Regions from separate parts of the Arthrobacter sp. 05T442 genome, predicted to be linked through region 1. Evidence: riboswitches for the same ligand, from Rfam matches in the RefSeq annotation. Region 1 holds a riboswitch; each other region holds the start of a gene.
What was found. Region 1 has a riboswitch for thiamine pyrophosphate ahead of thiC (phosphomethylpyrimidine synthase ThiC). Riboswitches for the same ligand answer to the same signal wherever they lie in the genome.
Positions count from the first base shown of each region.

Region 2: linked by a shared signal. The riboswitch ahead of AC1DES_RS11945 (ECF transporter S component) and the one ahead of thiC (phosphomethylpyrimidine synthase ThiC) in region 1 are both predicted to bind thiamine pyrophosphate.
Region 3: linked by a shared signal. The riboswitch ahead of AC1DES_RS10935 (bifunctional hydroxymethylpyrimidine kinase/phosphomethylpyrimidine kinase) and the one ahead of thiC (phosphomethylpyrimidine synthase ThiC) in region 1 are both predicted to bind thiamine pyrophosphate.

Region 1 is NZ_JBFTKM010000009.1:2,474-8,826, reverse strand. It holds gene AC1DES_RS10410 (RNA-binding protein) at 1-60, opposite strand, end outside; gene rpsP (30S ribosomal protein S16) at 62-484, opposite strand; gene AC1DES_RS10400 (hypothetical protein) at 703-1,140, opposite strand; gene AC1DES_RS10395 (VOC family protein) at 1,749-2,624, opposite strand; TPP riboswitch at 2,798-2,905, shown strand; gene thiC (phosphomethylpyrimidine synthase ThiC) at 2,901-4,751, shown strand; gene AC1DES_RS10385 (alpha/beta fold hydrolase) at 4,762-5,496, opposite strand; gene ffh (signal recognition particle protein) at 5,557-6,353, opposite strand, start outside.
Region 2 is NZ_JBFTKM010000011.1:15,109-21,461, forward strand. It holds gene mnhG (monovalent cation/H(+) antiporter subunit G) at 1-92, shown strand, start outside; gene AC1DES_RS11935 (DUF4235 domain-containing protein) at 89-352, opposite strand; gene AC1DES_RS11940 (heme-degrading domain-containing protein) at 394-942, opposite strand; TPP riboswitch at 1,161-1,304, shown strand; gene AC1DES_RS11945 (ECF transporter S component) at 1,372-2,004, shown strand; gene AC1DES_RS11950 (ABC transporter ATP-binding protein) at 2,021-3,649, shown strand; gene AC1DES_RS11955 (energy-coupling factor transporter transmembrane component T family protein) at 3,646-4,449, shown strand; gene AC1DES_RS11960 (UDP-N-acetylglucosamine 1-carboxyvinyltransferase) at 4,621-6,144, shown strand; gene AC1DES_RS11965 (glutamate--cysteine ligase 2) at 6,265-6,353, shown strand, end outside.
Region 3 is NZ_JBFTKM010000009.1:107,703-114,055, forward strand. It holds gene AC1DES_RS10930 (Rne/Rng family ribonuclease) at 85-3,291, shown strand; TPP riboswitch at 3,394-3,491, shown strand; gene AC1DES_RS10935 (bifunctional hydroxymethylpyrimidine kinase/phosphomethylpyrimidine kinase) at 3,474-5,051, shown strand; gene rplU (50S ribosomal protein L21) at 5,407-5,715, shown strand; gene rpmA (50S ribosomal protein L27) at 5,777-6,040, shown strand; gene obgE (GTPase ObgE) at 6,157-6,353, shown strand, end outside.

The sequences.
Region 1 (6,353 bases):
GACATCCTCAGGAGTGTCAACGATCCCGCGGACGAGGTGTTCGAGCGCTTCGGCCAACAAGTTACTCAGCCTCGGTGGTCTCTGCTGCTGCGTCGGCGGGGGCCTCGGCTGCTTCGTCCTTCTTGGCCTTCTTGGTGATGGCTTCCGGAATGATCACGGAACCCTTTTCCGGGGTAACGAAGGCAGCCTTGGGAGCCTTGGTCTTCAAGGTGCCCTCCTGGCCGGGGAGACCCTTGAACTTCTGCCAGTCTCCGGTGATCTTGAGGATCGCGGCAACCTGCTCGGACGGCTGTGCGCCGACGCCGAGCCAGTACTGGGCACGGTCCGTGTCGACCTCGATGTACGAGGGCTCTTCGGTCGGGTGGTACTTGCCGATCTCTTCGATGGCACGGCCATCACGCTTGGAGCGTGCGTCCATGACGACGATGCGGTAGTACGGTGCGCGCATCTTGCCGAAGCGCTTAAGGCGAATCTTTACGGCCACTTTTGTGGTCACTCCTGTTTCTGAAACGGGGTCGAGCCCGGCGTTCTGCACCCGTGGGGCGGGCCATACTAGGGGGTTCTAAAAGGACAAGATCCGGACGCGGAGAGAGGGGCCACGCAGATCAAGTACCTGTTCATTGTGCCAGATCAGCGCCGGGATTTCGACTTGACACCCATGCAGCGGCTGATTCCGCCCCCGGAAGGCACTCGCGGTCCCAGTCAGGAGGTCCAGACGTAGAGCTCCGACTTCGTGGCCGGGTCGATGCCGGCCGCGACTTCGGCGAGCTGCCGGACGTAGACTGCGGCCTGGTCCGCACCAAAGGGCATGTCCTCCTCGGCAGCCCAGCTCGCCGCCACGTCTTCCAGTACGTTGCCTCCGTCTTCGGTCTCGTAGCTGAGCAACTCGGCGAGGGCCCGGACCATGGCATGCGGAACGCCGAGCAGGGAGTCGCTGGCCACATCCACCATGGCCAGCTCATAGTCGGCGCCGGCGGCGTGGACGGCGGTGCCGGCCAGGTCCCCGAGCCGTTCGACTTCGAAGTCGCTGATGTCCGGGATCCGTACGGCGCCCGGGGCGGCAGGCGCACCGCCGTCCAAGGCCCCGGCACGCTTGAGGGCTGCGTTGTGGGTGGAAACAAAGATTTCGGTGAATCCCAAGGAAACACTCCTCATGAGTCGCGGCCGGATTGTTGTTTCAGCCTAGCCGCTCGAGCCCGGCCGCGCCCGGACCGGACATGCCCTCCCCTGACCGCGGCCAATGGACATGCTGGCAACATGTCCATTCCCGGCCGCGAACGGTGGACATGCCCATCGGTCGCGTCAGCGAAAACTGGACATGCCCTCCCCTGGACCGTGGCCGACACTCTTCCACCCAGCCTCGCCTGTGGACATGCCCTCCCCCGGCCGCGACCAATGGACATGTTGGCACTATGTCCATTCCCGCCCGCCTGCGTTGGACATGTCCCTGAGGTCCTGCCCTTGAACGTTGGGCATGTCCAGTGCCAGGCGACAGCGGAGAACCTACGCACCGCCGCAGCACTGGCAGCGGCAGGCCTTTGGAGGCGGCGGCGGACTCCCCAATCACCAGTCCGGCAGGCAGGCAGGCATCCCAGGCCTTATGCAACGGTGTCCGGCAACGGGCGGCGTGGCGGACCGGGCATGGCAAACCGGTGGAAAATAAATCCCGGACAGCTGTGGGTGACCGCATCATGGTGCGTCCGCGGACGGCTCACGCGCCCGGCCACCACGCCGGACTCAGCGGGTGCTCAGCGGACAGCGACACGGATGCGGTTGCGCCACGGATCCTCGAACCGCAGCTCGGCCCCGGTGTGGTGGGACTGGACACCGGCAACCTTGAGACGGTCGGCAAGGGCTCCGACGTCGTCCCCCGAAGGCACTTCAATCAGCACTTCGCCCAGGCCGAGGGTGTCCCGGCGGGGCCCGGCGCCGCGGCTATTCCAGACGTTCATGGCCATGTGGTGGTGGTAGCCGCCGGCGGAGACGAACAGCGCCTGGCCGTGCCAGCCCGCCGTCTTCTCAAAGCCCAGGGTCCCGACGTAGAAGTCGTGGGCCGACTGGACGTCGCCCACCTGCAGGTGGACGTGCCCGACGCCGGCATCGGCCTCGCGCTGGCCGCTCACGGATTCTTCGGTCAGGAACTGTTCCAGATAGCGCTGCGGCGGCAGGGCGAGACTGTCCATCACGACGTTCTTGCCCTCCCAGGCCCACGCGGCCCGCGGACGGTCGTAGTAGAGCTCGATCCCGTTGCCTTCGGGGTCGTTGAAATAGAACGCCTCGCTGACCAGGTGGTCGGCGCTCCCCGTGAAGGACTGCGGCTCGAACTGGGCCGCGCTGGCGACCGTGGCGGCCAGGGCAGGCTGGTCCTCGAAGAGCAGTGCCGTGTGGAAGAGGCCGGCCTCGCCGCGGGAGGGGATGTTCAGCCCGGGGGCGGGGGCGAGGTGGACCAGCGGCTTCTGGCGGCGGCCGAGGTAGAGCCCGCCGTCCTGCTCGGCCACAATGTCAAGGCCCAGGGCACGCTGGTAGTAGTCCGTCATGAGCCGCATGTCGCCGACTTTGAGCATCACAGTGCCCATGGTGAGTGCGGCGGGAAGAAGATCGTGGCTGGTGGCTTCGGCAGTCATTTGAACGCTCCGGTGGTTCAGTGGCCACCGACCTTCGATGACCTTTGCATATAGTTAAAATTACTTGAAGCTTCAATTTATTCCAAATGGGCCAGCCGCCGCGGCTGGATCCACGCGACGATCCGGGTCCCGTCACACTCGGGTGGACCTCGGGGCCCTTGTGGTAGCTTCTTCTACGACCACACGGGTGCCTCTGCAGGGGCTGAGATCGGGCTGACGCAGCCTGCGACCGTTGAACCTGTCCGGGTAATGCCGGCGAAGGAAGTGAGTATTTCCGTGAGCACCCAATCTGCGCAGCACAGCCCTGTCCAAAACCGGGCCGGACAAGACCGGACCAACCAAGACCAGCCCGGCCAAAACCAGCCCGCGGTCCCCACACAGTCGCTGAAGTCCCGTTCCCTGGCGTTCGCCACGGATCCGGAGCACGGCATCCGCGTTCCGGTGACCGAGATTGCGCTGGCGGCCTCTCCGGGCGGCGCCGCCAACGCCCCGTTCCGGGTCTACCGCACGGCCGGGCCGGGCAGCGACCCGGTCCTGGGGCTGGAACCGCTCCGCGCACCGTGGATTGCGGCCAGGGCCGATACCGAGCCGTACAGCGGGCGGGAACGGAACCTGCTCGACGACGGCAGGTCGGCCGTGCGCCGCGGTGCCGCGTCCGCCGAGTGGAAAGGCGCCCGGCCTGTGCCCCGCCGCGCCGTCGCCGGCCGGACGGTGACCCAGATGCACTACGCACGGCAAGGTGTGATCACGCCGGAGATGCGGTTCGTCGCCTTGCGCGAAAACTGCGGCGTCGAACTGGTCCGCAGCGAGGTGGCGGCAGGCCGGGCCATCATCCCGAACAACATCAACCACCCCGAATCCGAGCCCATGATCATCGGCAAGGCCTTCCTGGTGAAGATCAATGCCAACATCGGCAACTCTGCCGTGACCAGCTCCATCGCGGAGGAGGTGGACAAACTGCAGTGGGCCACGCAGTGGGGTGCCGACACTGTCATGGACCTCTCCACCGGCGATGACATCCACACCACCCGCGAGTGGATCATCCGCAACTCCCCCGTCCCGATCGGCACGGTTCCGATCTACCAGGCGCTCGAAAAAGTCAACGGCGAGGCGAACGCCCTGACCTGGGAAATCTTCCGGGACACCGTGATCGAGCAGTGCGAGCAGGGGGTCGACTACATGACCATCCACGCCGGAGTGCTGCTGCGCTATGTGCCGCTGACCGCCAACCGGGTCACGGGCATCGTCTCGCGCGGAGGGTCGATCATGGCCGGCTGGTGCCTCGCGCACCACCAGGAAAACTTCCTCTACACGCACTTTGACGAGCTCTGCGCGATCTTCGCCAAATACGATGTCGCGTTCTCGCTGGGCGACGGACTGCGGCCCGGCGCGACGGCGGACGCCAACGACGCCGCGCAGTTCGCCGAGCTGGATACCCTGGCCGAGCTGACGAAGCGTGCCTGGGAGTTCGATGTCCAGGTCATGGTGGAGGGGCCGGGCCATGTGCCGTTCCATCTGGTCCGTGAAAACGTGGAGCGCCAGCAGGAGCTCTGCCAGGGCGCACCGTTCTACACGCTCGGGCCGCTGGTCACGGATATCGCGCCGGGCTATGACCACATCACCTCGGCCATCGGCGCCACGGAGATCGCCCGGTACGGCACCGCGATGCTCTGCTATGTCACACCCAAGGAGCACCTCGGGCTGCCGAACAAGGACGACGTCAAAACGGGAGTGATCACGTACAAGATCGCAGCGCACGCGGCCGACCTGGCCAAGGGCCACCCGGGCGCCCACGAACGCGATGACGCCCTGTCCAAGGCACGGTTCGAGTTCCGCTGGCGGGACCAGTTCGCCCTTTCCCTGGATCCGGTCACCGCAGAGGCTTTCCACGACGAGACGTTGCCGGCCGAACCGGCCAAGACTGCGCACTTCTGCTCGATGTGCGGGCCGAAGTTCTGTTCCATGCGGATCAGCCAGGACATCCGGGACGAATACGGATCAGCGGATTCCCAGGCCGCCCTGGCACAGCTGGCGGCCGGAATGCAGGCCAAGAGCAACGAGTTCCTTGCCTCGGGCGGCAAGGTCTACCTGCCGGAGCCTGCCGTCGGCGCACCCCCGGCGTCCTAGGTGTACCCGGCTACGACGCTTCTGCGTGCTGGCGCCGGCTGACATCCGCAATGAACGAGCGGATGATCCGGTCTCCGTCCGCTGAGTCCTGGGGCCGGTGTCCTCCCGCGGCGACGCGGTGCAGGGCGCCGGTTTCACGCAGGTAGCCTGCGATTTCCTCGTAGAGCGGTTCCCAGCCGCCGGTGAGCACCAGGGTGGGGACCCCGGGCACGATCTGCAGGGGCGCCTCCCAGGCAGGTGCCTGCAGCCTGAGCCGCCGGGCGGCGCGGCGTGCCTCCGGGGTGGTGGCGCCGGGAGCCTCCGCCGAAAACGCGCGGCGCACAAGTTCCCTGTGGAAATCGTCGTCGCTCAGATGGTGGCGGACGTCGAACAGCGGCTGCATCAGGGTCCGGTGCGCGGCCGTAGCCGGCAGTTCCGCCGTCAGGGAGAGGCAGCCCGGTTCCACCAGGGTGAGGGACTGGACGAGGTCTGGCCATTCGACGGCGGCCATCATCGCGGAGATGGCGCCCTGGGAGTGCGCCACGACGTGGCCGCCGGCCGCGCCGCGTCCGTCGTCGGCGAGCGCGCCCAGCACGATGGCTGCGTCGGCGGCGAAGTCGGATTCGAGCGGTTCAGCGACGGCGTCGAAGCCGTGGCGGCGCAGGAACAGGGCGTCATAGCCCAGCGCCATCCCGTGCTGCTTTGGCCACGCGGAGGCCCCGAAGCTGCCTGCCCCGTGGACGAAGACTACGCGCTGCTTGAACATGATCTAACCCTAGGGCACCGGTCCCGCAAGGGGGCCTGCGACATAGCTGCGGGCTGCCGGTTACTTGCTGCCGCCGAGGAACTTATCGAAGCCCTTGGGCAGGTTCAGCTGGGAGGGATCGAAGTCCCCGCCCTGCTGCCCGAAGGACGCGCCGGTGGGCACGGTGTTGGGCCCTGCCGCACGCCGGGCCTCGGCGTCACGGAGTTCCTGCGCGGCCTTGGCCGGGTTGCCGGAGCGGGCCTTCTTCTTGGGGGCGTTCTTGGCTCCCTTGCGCGCCCCTCCGCCGCCCATGCCGGGCATTCCCGGCATACCGGGCATCCCGCCGCCGGCAGCCATCTTCTTCATCATCTTCTGGGCCTGGGCGAAGCGCTCCAGGAGGCCGTTGACCTCGGAGACGTGCACGCCGGAGCCGCGGGCGATACGGGCGCGGCGGGAGCCGTTGATGATCTTGGGCGCGACGCGCTCGTGCGGCGTCATGGACCGGACAATGGCCTCGACGCGGTCGATCTCGCGTTCGTCGAACTGCTCAAGCTGCTGCCGGATGTTCTGCGCGCCCGGCATCATCATGAGCATCTTCTTCATGGAGCCCATGTTGCGGATCTGCTGCATCTGGGCCAGGAAGTCGTCCAGGGTGAAGTCTTCCTGGTCGGCGAACTTCTTCGCCATCCGTGCGGCTTCGTCCTTGTCCCAGGATCTTTCGGCCTGCTCGATCAGGGTGAGCACGTCGCCGAGGTCAAGGATGCGGGAGGCCATGCGGTCCGGGTGGAAGAGCTCGAAGTCGTCGAGGCCTTCGCCGGTGGACGCGAACATGACGGGCTTGCCGGTCACAGAGGCGACTGAGAGCGCGGCACCGCCGC
Region 2 (6,353 bases), on a different contig from region 1:
TAAGCACGGACGAGCTCGAGGCCGTGGTCCAGAGGGCGGCCGCCCAGCGTCGGCTGGACGACGACGGCGGCGGGGCCGACGGCCGGGGTTAGACGATGTCCTGGGTCTTGGCGAAACGGGTGACCGCACGCTGCGTGCCGCGGTTCGCGAGAACCTGGATGATGGCGCTGACCGACGCGGAAATCAGGGCGAAGGTCAGTGCCGAGCGCAGCGTGGTGGGGACGTCGTCGTCATGGCCCTTGGGCGGCTTGTTGCCCGTGGTCTTTTCCCAGACGGTGTCGACGAGCTTGGTTCCGGCGAAGCCGGCCAGCAGGCTGATGCCGGTGCCCAGCAGTTTGATGACAATGTTCATTCTTGGGACTCCTTGCGGCAGGAAACAGGGCTTCCCCTAGCCTAGCGCCCAGCCCGGCCGAGTATCTCCGACAGGGCTTCGACCACCAGATCGTGGTCGGCTTTCTGGGGCAACCCGGAGACCGTGACGGTGCCGACCGCCCCCGTGCCCCTTAGGTAGATCGGAAAGGCGCCGCCGTGGGCGGCGAACATGGACTGGTCGAACCAGGCGTTGTCCTCGATCCGTCCGCCGGCTGCCCGGGCGCGGAGGCCCACGAGCAGCGACGGGACCTCGTACCGCACGGCAGTGCGTTTCTTGGCGTTGATCCACCGTTCGTTGTCCGGGGTGGCGCCGTCCAGTGCCGCGTGGAAGAGGACCTGCTCGCCTTTGCTGATATCGATGGCGATTGGCAGTGAGCGTGTCCTGCCCAGCTCAACGAGGAGGAGCCCGAGGTCCAGGGCGTCGTCCTTGCTGAAGGACGCGAACTGGAGCGCGTCGATCTCAGACAGGATGCGGCCGATCAGCGCCGCCAGGGACCCCGGCGGTTGCGGCTCGCTCGAGTCCGGGTCATAGTCAGCGGAGGACCCTGATGTGGCTGGTGTAAGCGTCACAATAATCCAGCTTTCCGGTTGGTTGTCCGTCTGCCCTCCGGCGGCAGCCCGTGTCCGCGCCACTGCCGACTCTATCAAGCCCGGTGCTCACGGACACCGGCGCGGACGTGTTCCCTGCCGGCAGGGACCGGGCCGGCCGCCGGCTCCAGATTGTGACTGCCGGCCGCGGATTCCCGGACTGCCGGGTGTAAACTGGACACCGCCCACAAGGGTGATTTTAGATACGACAGGGGAGCGCCGCCGTCGGTCATCACCGGGGAGATCCGGGGAAGCCAAAGGTGGGCGCTGAGAGTGCGGACAGCCGCAGACCCTCGAACCTGATCCGGTTAGTACCGGCGCAAGGGAGTCGAGTTCTCAGAGTGCCCGGAGCGGCGGCGAAAGCCACAGCCGGCCGGGGCACTCTCCCCTCCTGTTCCTCAGGAGGACGACATGACTGATATTTTTGCAAACCAGACGCTCAACCGGCGCGGCTACAACTGGCGTGTGGTCGACATCGTCGTGGCTGCGCTGATCGCCGTTGCCGGCGGCGTTATCTTCTGGGCTTGGGATCAGGGCGCCAACCTGGTCTCGGCACCTGTTAATGCGCTCTACCCGCCGCTGTCCGGCCTCTACGCAGGCGGCTGGATGATTCCGGCCATCCTGGGCATGCTCATTGTCCGCAAGCCGGGGGCGGCGTTGTTCTGCGAAACCGTCGCCGCTACGGGCGAGCTGATCATGGGCTCGCAGTACGGCACGACGGTGCTGATTTCCGGTGTCCTGCAGGGCCTCGGTGCGGAACTGGTGTTCGCCGCGTTCCTGTACAAGAGGTTCAACCTGCCGGTGTCCCTGCTGGCAGGGGCCGGCGCGGGCCTGTTCTGCGGCCTGAACGACTCCTTCCTGCCCTGGGGCTGGAACATCGCCTACGAGCCCGGGGACAAGCTCGCCTACATCATCTTCACGGCAGTCTCCGGCGCAGTAATCGCCGGAGCCCTGGCCTGGCTCGCCACCCGCGGCCTGGCCAGGACCGGGGTCCTGGGCTCCTTCGCGTCCCGCAAGGCCGCCACAGAGCCCGTCTCTTCCTGACGTCCGCGCGCCGCACATGACACCTTCCAACACGGTCCGCCCGGCAGCGGTCACGGCCCGCGGCTGGGGCTGGCGGCACGCCGGCCGGCCCCGGCCCGCGGTCAACGGACTGGACCTGGACATCCGGCCCGGGGAGCGGGTGCTGCTGCTGGGCCCTTCCGGCGCCGGCAAATCCACGCTGCTCCACGCCCTGGCGGGCGTGCTCGGCGACAGTTCCGCCGGCGCCGCGGGCGGAGCCGGTTCGCCGGGCCTGCCCGCGGACGCGGAGGATTCCGACGAGACAGGGAGCCTCCTGATCGACGGCTGCCCGCCACGCGCGCAGCGCGGTCGGGCCGGGCTCATGCAGCAGGACCCGGAAACCCAAGTGGTGCTCTCGCGCCTCGGCGACGACGTCGCCTTCGGGGCGGAGAACCTTTCCGTGCCGCCGGAGAAAATCTGGCGGCGTGTGCAGGAAGCGCTCGACGACGTCGGGCTGGGCCGGCTGCCGCTGGACCACCCGACGTCGGCCCTCTCCGGCGGGCAGAAGCAGCGACTGGCGCTTGCCGGCATCCTGGCGATGCGTCCCGGGCTGCTCCTTCTCGACGAACCCACCGCCAACCTGGACCCTGCCGGCGTCCTGGAGGTCCGCGACGCCGTGGGCCGCAGCCTGGACAAGACCGGCGCCACCCTGGTTGTGGTGGAACACCGCGTGGCCGTGTGGAAAGACCTCGTGGACCGGATCGTGGTGCTGCAGCCGGGGTCGGCCACGGAATCCGCCGTGCTGATTGACGGGCCCCCCGACCAGGTCCTGGAGCAGGCGCGGGACATGCTCATTGCTGCGGGCGTCTGGGTGCCGGGGCATGTGCCAACGACCCGGGCCCGTTCAGCGGGGGGTACGGCGGGGACAGCCGGGACCCTCGGGACGGCCGGGGCATCCGGGGTGGCGGCCGGAGCGCTGCTGCTCGCCGCGGAAGACCTGGCGGTGTCCCGTGAGCGGCCGCGCCGGGCGGGCCGACGCGGGGGGTTCCGGACCATTCCGCCGCATCCCGTGCAGTCCGGCATCACAGCGCGGGTCCGTGCGGGGGAGGCCCTGACGATCACCGGACCCAACGGTTCGGGGAAGTCGACCTTTGCCCTAACCCTGGCCGGTCTCCTGCAGCCTGTCTCCGGGGCGGTCTCCGCAACTATGGAGCTCAGCGCCGGCGCCGGAATCGACCCGTACCGGTGGAAGGCCCAGCAGCTGATCGCCAGGATCGGGACCGTCTTCCAGGAACCCGAGCACCAGTTCGTCACAGGCCGCGTGCTTGACGAGCTGATGTTCGGGCCCAGGCACCTCGGCTATGGCGAGGAGCGTGTGGACGAGCTGCTCGAGCGGCTGCGGCTTACGGAGCTGGTGGACGCCAACCCCTACACGCTCTCCGGCGGTGAAAAGCGGCGGCTCTCGGTGGCCACCGTGCTCGCCGCCCACCCTCGGGTGCTGGTGCTCGACGAACCCACGTTCGGTCAGGATGCAAACACCTGGGCCGAGCTCGCCTCGTTCCTTTCCGAGCTCCTCGAGGCCGGCACTGCCGTCGTCTCCGTCACGCACGATCAGGAATTTACCGCCGTCCTCGGCGGCGCCGAACTCAGCCTCAACGCACCGGGGCTGGAAGTGGCGGCGCCATGAGGCAAGTCCTGAGCCTGCGCGGCAACCGTTCCCTGCTGACCCGGGCCAATCCGCTGGCCAAGTTCGCCGCCGTCGTCATGATCACCCTGGTGCTGGCATTGTCGATCGACTGGGTCTCGGCGTCCGTGGCGCTTGCCTTCGAACTGATGCTTGTCCCCCTGGCCGGACTGACCGTTCCCCTCCTCTGGCAGCGGGGCTGGCCCCTGACGCTCGCCGCGGCGCTGGGCGGCTGGAGCACCGCCATCCTCGCGCCGGACACCGGACCCATACTGTTCGATGCCGGCATCTGGTCCATCAGCGCCGGATCCCTGCAGCTGGGCCTCGGCTTCATGCTCCGCGGACTCGCCATCGCGCTGCCCGCGGTGCTGCTGATGAGCTGCACCGACCCCACGGACCTGGCGGACGCCCTGGCGCAGAACGCGAAGCTTCCGCACCGCTTCGTCCTGGGCACCCTGGCGGCCATGCGCCTCGTGGGGCTCATGGCCGAGGAATGGCAGACCATCGGCATGGCCCGGCGTGCCCGCGGCGTGGGCTCGCGCGGCAACCCGTATCAACGGCTCCGTGCGACTTTGGGGCAGAGTTTCGGGCTGATGGTGCAGGCCATCCGGCGCGCTTCCCGGCTCGCCGTCACCATGGAAGCCCGGGGCTTCGGCGGCGCTGCACGGACCTGGGCGAGGGCCTCGACGTTCAGCGGCCTCGACATCTGGGTTCTGCTGGGCGGTCTGGGCATCGCCGCGGCCGCCGCGGCGGCAGCGCTCGGGGCCGGCACCTGGAACCTCGTCTTCCTCACCCGGCAATAACAGATTCCGACGCCGGAACGGCGCAGTGCCCGAGTCCCGCACCGGAGGCGACCCTGCGGTCCGCCGCGGGCGCCGCCCCGGTTATCGCACAGCGCGGGTAACGGTGTGAGATTAACGCCATTCCGGGCGTGATTGCCGGGGCGGATAACTCATCCGTGATATTTTTCTGGAATGACTCAACAGACTGCTGAATACGTAGGCGTCCTTCTCCGCGATGCCCGCGGGGAGAAGGGCTGGACGCAGGGACAGCTGGCCGCCGAACTGGGCACCAGCCAAAGCGCGATCGCCCGGATGGAGCAGGGCAAGCAGAACCTGAGCCTGAAGATGATCCAGCGGCTGGAGACCATCGTCGGCCGGACGATCGTCAAAGTGGGCCGGCCGCAGATGACCCACCTCCGGGTTGAGGGCGGCCGCACCCTCTCCGGCGCCGTGGACGTCAACAGCAGCAAGAACGCCGGCGTGGCCCTGCTCTGCGCCAGCCTCATCAACCGCGGCACCACCACCCTTCGCCGCCTGGCCAGGATCGAAGAGGTCAACCGGATCGTCGAGGTCCTGACCAGCATCGGCGTCGAATGCACCTGGCTCAACGCGAACGATCTCCAGATCCGCCGGCCCGCGGTCCTGGACCTCGCGTCCATGGACGTCGAGGCCGCCCGCCGGACCCGCAGCGTCATCATGCTGCTGGGCCCCCTGCTGGACGAATCCGGCGAATACCGGCTGCCCTACGCTGGCGGCTGCGACCTCGGCACCCGCACGGTGCAGCCGCACATGCAGGCGCTGCGCCAGTTCGGCCTCAGCGTCGAGGCGAAGTCCGGGTTCTACGCCGTGCAGGCGCCGCCGTCGGACGGCGACGACCGGTCCTTCGTGCTGAGCGAACGCGGTGACACCGTCACCGAAAACGCCATCATGGCAGCCGCGCACCGCCGGGGCACCACGATCATCCGCAACGCCAGCCCCAACTACATGGTGCAGGACCTGTGCTTCTACCTGCAGATGCTCGGCGTGGCGATCGACGGCGTCGGCACCACGACACTGAAGATCACCGGCCGCCCGTCTGTGGACGTGGATATCGAATACTTCCCGTCCGAGGACCCGATCGAGGCGATGAGCCTCATCACCGCCGGCATCGTGACGAACTCGGAAGTCACCATCCGCCGCGTCCCGATCGAGTTCATGGAAATCGAGCTCGCCACGCTGGAACAGATGGGCCAGCGGCTTGAAATCTCCGGCGAGTATGTGGCCCGCAACGGCCGGACCCGGCTGGTCGACGTCACCACCAAACCCTCGGAGCTGCGCGCGCCGGAAGACAAGATCCACCCCATGCCGTTCCCCGGCCTGAACATCGACAACCTGCCGTTCTTCGCCGTCATTGCTGCCAACGCCCAGGGACAGACCATGATCCATGACTGGGTCTACGAGAACCGGGCGATCTACCTGACCGAACTGAACAAGCTGGGCGCCCAGGTGCAGCTGCTTGACCCACACCGGATCTACGTCAACGGGCCCACCAAGTGGCGTGCGGCCGAGGTGGGCTGCCCGCCTGCCCTCCGTCCGGCCGCCTGCCTGCTGCTGGCCATGCTTGCCGCCCGCGGAGTCTCGGAACTGCGCAACATCTACGTCATTGAACGCGGCTACGAGGACCTGGCCGAGCGCCTCAACACCATCGGCGCGAAGATCGAGTACTTCCAGGACTGATTCCCCGGCTCGTCCCGGCCTGAGCCGCGCGGTCACCCCCGCCCATCCGGGGCCCCGGGACGGGCGCGGAGTGGCGCCGCGTTGTGGCGCGGGCCCTGTCCTCCCGCGCACAATAGATGCATGCGCACTTTCGGCGTTGAGGAAGAGCTCCTGATTGTCGACCCGGGGACGGGCTCCCCGCTTGCCCTGGCTGACGCCCTCATGGCCCG
Region 3 (6,353 bases), 110 kb from region 1:
GTCAATGCCTGCGGGTGTTGACAAATAATTGCCCCAACGGGTGCCGGATGTGGCGGTACATCGGGGGCAGGAGTGTCGCCACATATGGAAAATGACCAGGTTGTAACGGTTAACGACGAACCGATCGTCCCCGATCAGACAGCAGAAGCAGCTGCTCCGGTAGCGCCCAAGAGGGCCGTCCGGACACGCCGCAAGGTTGTCGCCAAGACAGCCCCCGTTGACCCGGTCGTCGCCGCCGAGGAAGCAACGCTTGCTGCTGAAGCCGCCGCCGCGGCTGAAGCGCCCGTGGAGAACCCGGGCGCCGAATCCGCCCCCGAGGCCAAGAAGGCGCCTGTCCGCCGCACCCGGGCCCGCAAGACGGCCGAAACCGCCGAACCGCTGCCAGCCTTCGCCGAAGAGGCCGGAACTGCACCCGCCGCCGGGGCTGCTGCGGCCGGGACGGGCGCTGTTGACGCTCCCGCCGTCAAGCCGGTCCGACGCCGGGCCAGCCGCGCCAAGGCAGCCGCCCCGGCCGCCGAAGTGCCCGCAGTCGGGGCCCCGGCCGCGGAGGCAGCCGAAGCGCCCGTCGAAACGCGCGAAACTCCCGCCGAAGCAGCCGAGGCAGCCGTCGAAACGCGCGAAACTCCCGCGGAAGTACCGGGCGGGAAGCCCGCCGAAGCGCCGTCTGCCGCCTCCTCGCTGTTCCTCGAGCCCGGCATGGTCACCTCGATGATTTTCCAGGCCCCCGACCTCAGCACCGTTGCGCGCCCGGTTCCGGTTCCGGCCCCCGCCGCGGAGACGGAGGACGCCGATGAGGAAGAGGGCGAGGAAGGCGAGGACGCCGGGTCCCGCCGTCGCCGCCGCAGCCGCGGGCGCCGCGGCCGCACCAGCCGCACCGGCACTGAGTCCGAAGCCGATGAAGAAGGCTCCGCAGAGGAAGCCGGAGAAGAACCGGAGGGACTGCTGGAAGACGGCGTGACCTCGCGCCGCCGTCGGCGCCGCCGCCGCGGTGACCAGGACCTTGAGCTCACCGGCGGGGGAGACGACGATCCGCCCAACACCGTGACCCGCGTCCGTGCGCCCCGCGCGCTGTCGGAGGCGCCGGTCAACAACCGCGTCACGTCCGTCAAGGGATCCACCCGGCTCGAGGCCAAGAAGCAGCGCCGCAGGGAATCACGCGACACCGGCCGCCGCCGCACTGTCATCACCGAGGCCGAGTTCCTGGCCCGCCGCGAATCCGTGGACCGCCAGATGATCGTGCGCCAGCGCGACGACAGAATCCAGATCGGCGTCCTCGAAGACGGCGTCCTCGCCGAGCACTTCGTCTCCAAGACCCAGCAGGATTCCCTGATCGGCAACGTCTACCTGGGCAAGGTCCAGAACGTCCTGCCTTCCATGGAAGCTGCCTTCGTCGACATCGGACGCGGCCGCAACGCCGTGCTGTACGCCGGCGAAGTGAACTGGGAGTCCGTCAACCTCGAAGGCAAGCAGCGCCGGATCGAAAACGCGCTGAAGTCCGGCGACTCAGTCCTGGTCCAGGTCACCAAGGACCCGGTCGGCCACAAGGGCGCCCGGCTTACGAGCCAGATCTCGCTGCCCGGCCGCTACCTCGTCTACGTGCCCGGCGGTTCCATGACGGGCATCTCGCGCAAGCTGCCCGACGTCGAACGCAACCGCCTCAAGCGGATCCTCAAGGACCGCCTGCCGGAAGACGCCGGCGTCATCGTCCGCACCGCGGCCGAAGGTGCCTCCGAAGAAGAGTTGACGCACGACATCAACCGCCTCCGCGCCCAGTGGGAGGGCATCGAGAGCCAGGCCACCTCGACCAAGATGCTGGCCCCGGAGCTGCTCTACGGCGAACCCGACCTGACCATCAAGGTGGTCCGCGACGTCTTCAACGAGGACTTCTCTAAGCTGATCGTCTCCGGCGAGGAGGCCTGGGACACCATCGAGGCCTACGTCACATACGTGGCACCGGACCTCGTGGGCCGGCTCGAGAAGTGGACCAAGGACACGGACATCTTCGCTGCCTGGCGCATCGACGAGCAGATCCACAAGGCCCTTGACCGCAAGGTCTTCCTTCCCTCGGGCGGTTCCCTCGTGATCGACCGCACCGAAGCCATGACCGTGGTGGACGTCAACACCGGAAAGTTCACCGGCAGCGGCGGCAACCTTGAAGAAACCGTCACCAAGAACAACCTGGAGGCGGCGGAGGAAGTCGTCCGGCAGCTGCGGCTGCGCGACATCGGCGGCATCATCGTGATCGACTTCATCGACATGGTGCTGGAATCGAACCGCGACCTCGTGCTGCGCCGCATGGTGGAGTGCCTGGGCCGGGACCGCACCAAGCACCAGGTGGCCGAGGTGACCTCGCTGGGGCTCGTACAGATGACCCGCAAGCGGATGGGCACCGGGCTGCTCGAGGTCTTCGGCGAACAGTGCGAAGCCTGCGCAGGCCGCGGAATTGTCACCCACGACGAGCCCGTCGAGCACCGCCGTGCCAACACCGTCGCCGCCGAACACTACGTTCCCCGTGCCGAGGCCCAGCCCGCAGCGCGGACCGAACGCAAAAGCCGCCGCCGCGGCAAGGGCGGCCAGGGCACCCCGGAAGCAACCCCGTCCGCGCCGGCAGCAGTGCACGCCGAACCGACCGAGGCGGAGCGGCACGCCAAAGCCGAGGCGACCCGTGCAGCCCTGGCGAACATCGCCGCGGCAGCACACGCCGCCCACCTGCACGACGGGGAGGCAGCCGCTGCCAGCGAAGCGGGGGCCCGCCAGGCCGCCGTCGACGCAGTCACAAAGCTTGCCGCCACGGAGGAAGCAGCCGGACGCCCAGGCGCCGTCCTGACCTTCGGCGGGGAGCAGGTTGCCCTGCCCTTCGTCGAACACGCCGAGGAGTCGCAGGTGCCTTCCCTGACGCTCGACCTCCTGACCGAGGCGTTCGCCCACCTCGGCGAAGCCGGGGAAAGCACAGGCGCCGAAGCGCAGCGCCGTCCGGCGAGGGGCCAAGCCGCGGCCCCTGCGGCCGTGGCGACTGTTCCGGAGTCCACGGTTCCCGCGCCGACGGCTCCCGAGCCCGCTGTCGCGGCCGGCACCACGTCCGGCGCCCGCCGCGGACGCCGCAACCGGAGCGCCAGCCGCGCCCAGGGCGCAGCCAACGAGACGTCCGTCCAGCACCGCGAGGCAACGGCATCGGCCGCAGCCGTTTCGGTTCATGAAGCCAAGGCGCCTGCCGCGGGCAGGCCGGCAGCCAAGCCGGCAGCCAGCGAGCCGATCATCCTCGGTGTCGGCGTTCCGGCCTCGGAGCTCTAGCCGGCCCAGCCCGGCGGGACCGCGGGTGCGGCCCGGACCGGCGTAGCAATACGCCGGAACCGGGCCGCACCCGCGGTTATTTAACGGATGAGGCTAGGCTGGAGCACTGACACGGGGTGCCGCGCATTGGGCCGGCTGAGATCCAGACCCGTTGAACCTGTCCGGCTAGCACCGGCGAAGGGATGTCTCTCTTGTCCTCATCATTTCTTCCGTACCCGCCACGCCGGTCCGCGCAAACCCGGCCTCCCCGCGTCCTGGCCATCGCAGGTTCCGACCCGTCCGGCGGCGCGGGGATCCAGGCGGACCTGAAGAGCATCGCCGCGAACGGGGGCTACGGCATGGCGGCGATCACGGCGCTGACCGCGCAGAACACGCGGGGAGTCACGGCCGTCCACGTTCCGCCGGCAGCGTTCCTTGCCCGGCAGCTGGACGCGATCAGCGACGACATCGGCATCGACGCCGTGAAGATCGGCATGCTGGGCGACGCCGCGGTGATTGACGCCGTCCGCAGCTGGCTCGAAAAGGTCAGGCCCGCCGTCGTGGTCCTGGATCCAGTGATGGTGGCGACCAGCGGGGACCGCCTCCTGCAGGAATCCGCCGAAGCCGCGCTCCACGCCTTGCTGCCGCTCGCGGACCTGATCACGCCCAACCTCGCGGAGCTGGCGATCCTTTTGCATGAACCCGTCGCCGGGGACTGGGACGGGGCCCTAAAGCAGGGCAAACGCCTGGCCGCGCTGGCCGGCACCACTGTCCTCGTCAAGGGCGGCCACCTGAAAGACCGGGAGGGCGGGAGCGGCGGCGGCTGCCCGGACGCGCTCGTCAACACCGGAGGACTGCTGGGACAGGAGACCGTCGTGGTGCCGGGGGAGCGCGTCGCCACACGCAACAGCCACGGCACAGGGTGCTCCCTGTCCTCGGCCATGGCCACGGTGCAGGCCCGGGTGGGGGACTGGGAGGCAGCGCTGCGGGAGGTCAAACCGTGGCTGCAGGGTGCGTTGCGGGCTGCAACCGGACTGGACGTCGGCTCCGGCAACGGCCCCGTCCACCACTTCCATCATCTTCAGCACCTCACGGAGGGGCACGGCCGCATCCCGGACCGCGCCCCGGCGGAGGGCGAGTTCGTAGAGGCGCTCCGGAACCAGGCGGCCGGCGATCTGGAGGCAATCCATGCCCTCGACTTCATCCGGGGCCTGGCCGACGGCACGCTGCCCGAGAACGAGTTTGCCTACTACCTTGCGCAGGACGCCATCTACCTCAACGGCTACTCACGGGTCCTGGCCCGTGCCGCGGCGCTCGCGCCCTCGGACGCCGAGCAACTGTTCTGGGCCGGCTCGGCGCAGCAATGCCTCGAGGTGGAATCGGAGCTGCACCGGACCTGGCTCAGCACCCGCTCCGCCGAAGCCACCCTGGGTCCGGTCACGAAGTCCTATGTCGACCACCTGCTGGCCGCCTCGGCATCCGGCAGCTACGCTGTGCTGGTGGCGGCGGCGCTGCCGTGCTTCTGGCTCTACGCCGAGGTGGGGGAGGCCCTGCACGGGCAGTTCCTCGCCGCCGGTTCCCCGGGAAGCCATCCCTATGCCGTGTGGCTCCGCACCTACGCCGACGAAGGATTTGCCGCCGCGACCCGGCAGGCCATCGCGTATACCGACGCGGCAGCCAGGCACGCCTCGGCGTCCGAGAGGGACGCCATGGCACTGGCCTTCCGCCAGTCCTCGCGCTACGAGGTCGCATTTTTCGACGCGCCGCGCCTGCACGCCTGAACTGACCTGGCCCGTGCAGCCTGTAGGATAGTCGGGCACGGTTCGGGAAGTCGCTGCAGGAACGCTCTGTCCAAAGAGAGTGACGTCCATCACGCAGAGCCCGCCGGAACCAGCCTCGTTTGCGGCCGAAGGCAAAATTAGCGTAGTCTAGACCTTCGGTGCTTACGCCAATACTTGGGTTATGACCTTGAGGACAGTTCATTCGATTTTCGGATGGCGTTGTCCACGGGATAGCTCATGGATTCCCCCGGGGAATCCACCGGCGTAGAGGCACAGCGTGAGCCGGTCCGAACACTTTGGCCCCAGGTTCCGCACGCAAATCTAGTAATAAACGTCGAGAGAAGTGAGTTCCCCAGTGGTGTACGCGATTGTCCGCGCAGGCGGCCGCCAAGAGAAGGTTTCCGTTGGAGACTTCGTTACCCTGAACCGCGTCCCCGGTGGAGCCGGCAGCACCTTTGAGCTGCCCGCACTGCTCCTGGTAGACGGTGACAAGGTCACGTCCGCTGCCGCGGACCTGGCCAAGGTAACGGTTACGGCTGAGATCCTCGAAGACCTTCGTGGTCCGAAGATCGTCATCCAGAAGTTCAAGAACAAGACCGGCTACAAGAAGCGCCAGGGTCACCGTCAGGAATTGACCAAGGTCAAGATCACCGGTATCAAGTAACCACTCGTTACTGTTCAGGTTTTCAGCAGATTCCCCAGAATTTTAAAGGCAGGCATTTCAAATGGCACATAAAAAAGGCGCGAGTTCCACTCGCAACGGTCGTGACTCGAACGCCCAGTACCTCGGCGTCAAGCGCTTCGGCGGCCAGGTAGTCTCCGCAGGCGAGATCATCGTCCGCCAGCGCGGCACCCACTTCCACCCGGGCGCCGGCGTAGGACGCGGCGGCGACGACACCCTGTTCGCCCTGGCCCCCGGCGCCGTCGAGTTCGGCACCCGCCGCGGTCGTCGCGTTGTGAACATCGTGGCTGCTGCAGCTGCAGAGTAACAACAAGTTCTAAATCGGTGGGGCGGGCCATTAGGTCCGCTCCACCGGTGTTTTAACCGCATTACAATCATCTTGGGACCCTCTGGGCCCCGGGGAACAGCACTGAGGAGATCCACGTGGCGAGCTTTGTAGACCGGGTAGTACTGCACGTATCCGGCGGTACCGGCGGCCACGGCTGTGTCTCCGTCCACCGCGAGAAGTTCAAGCCCCTCGGCGGTCCAGACGGCGGCAACGGCGGCAACGGCGGCGACGTCATCCTGCGTGTCGATCCCCAGACCACCACCCTGCTTGATTACCACCACGCCCCGCACCG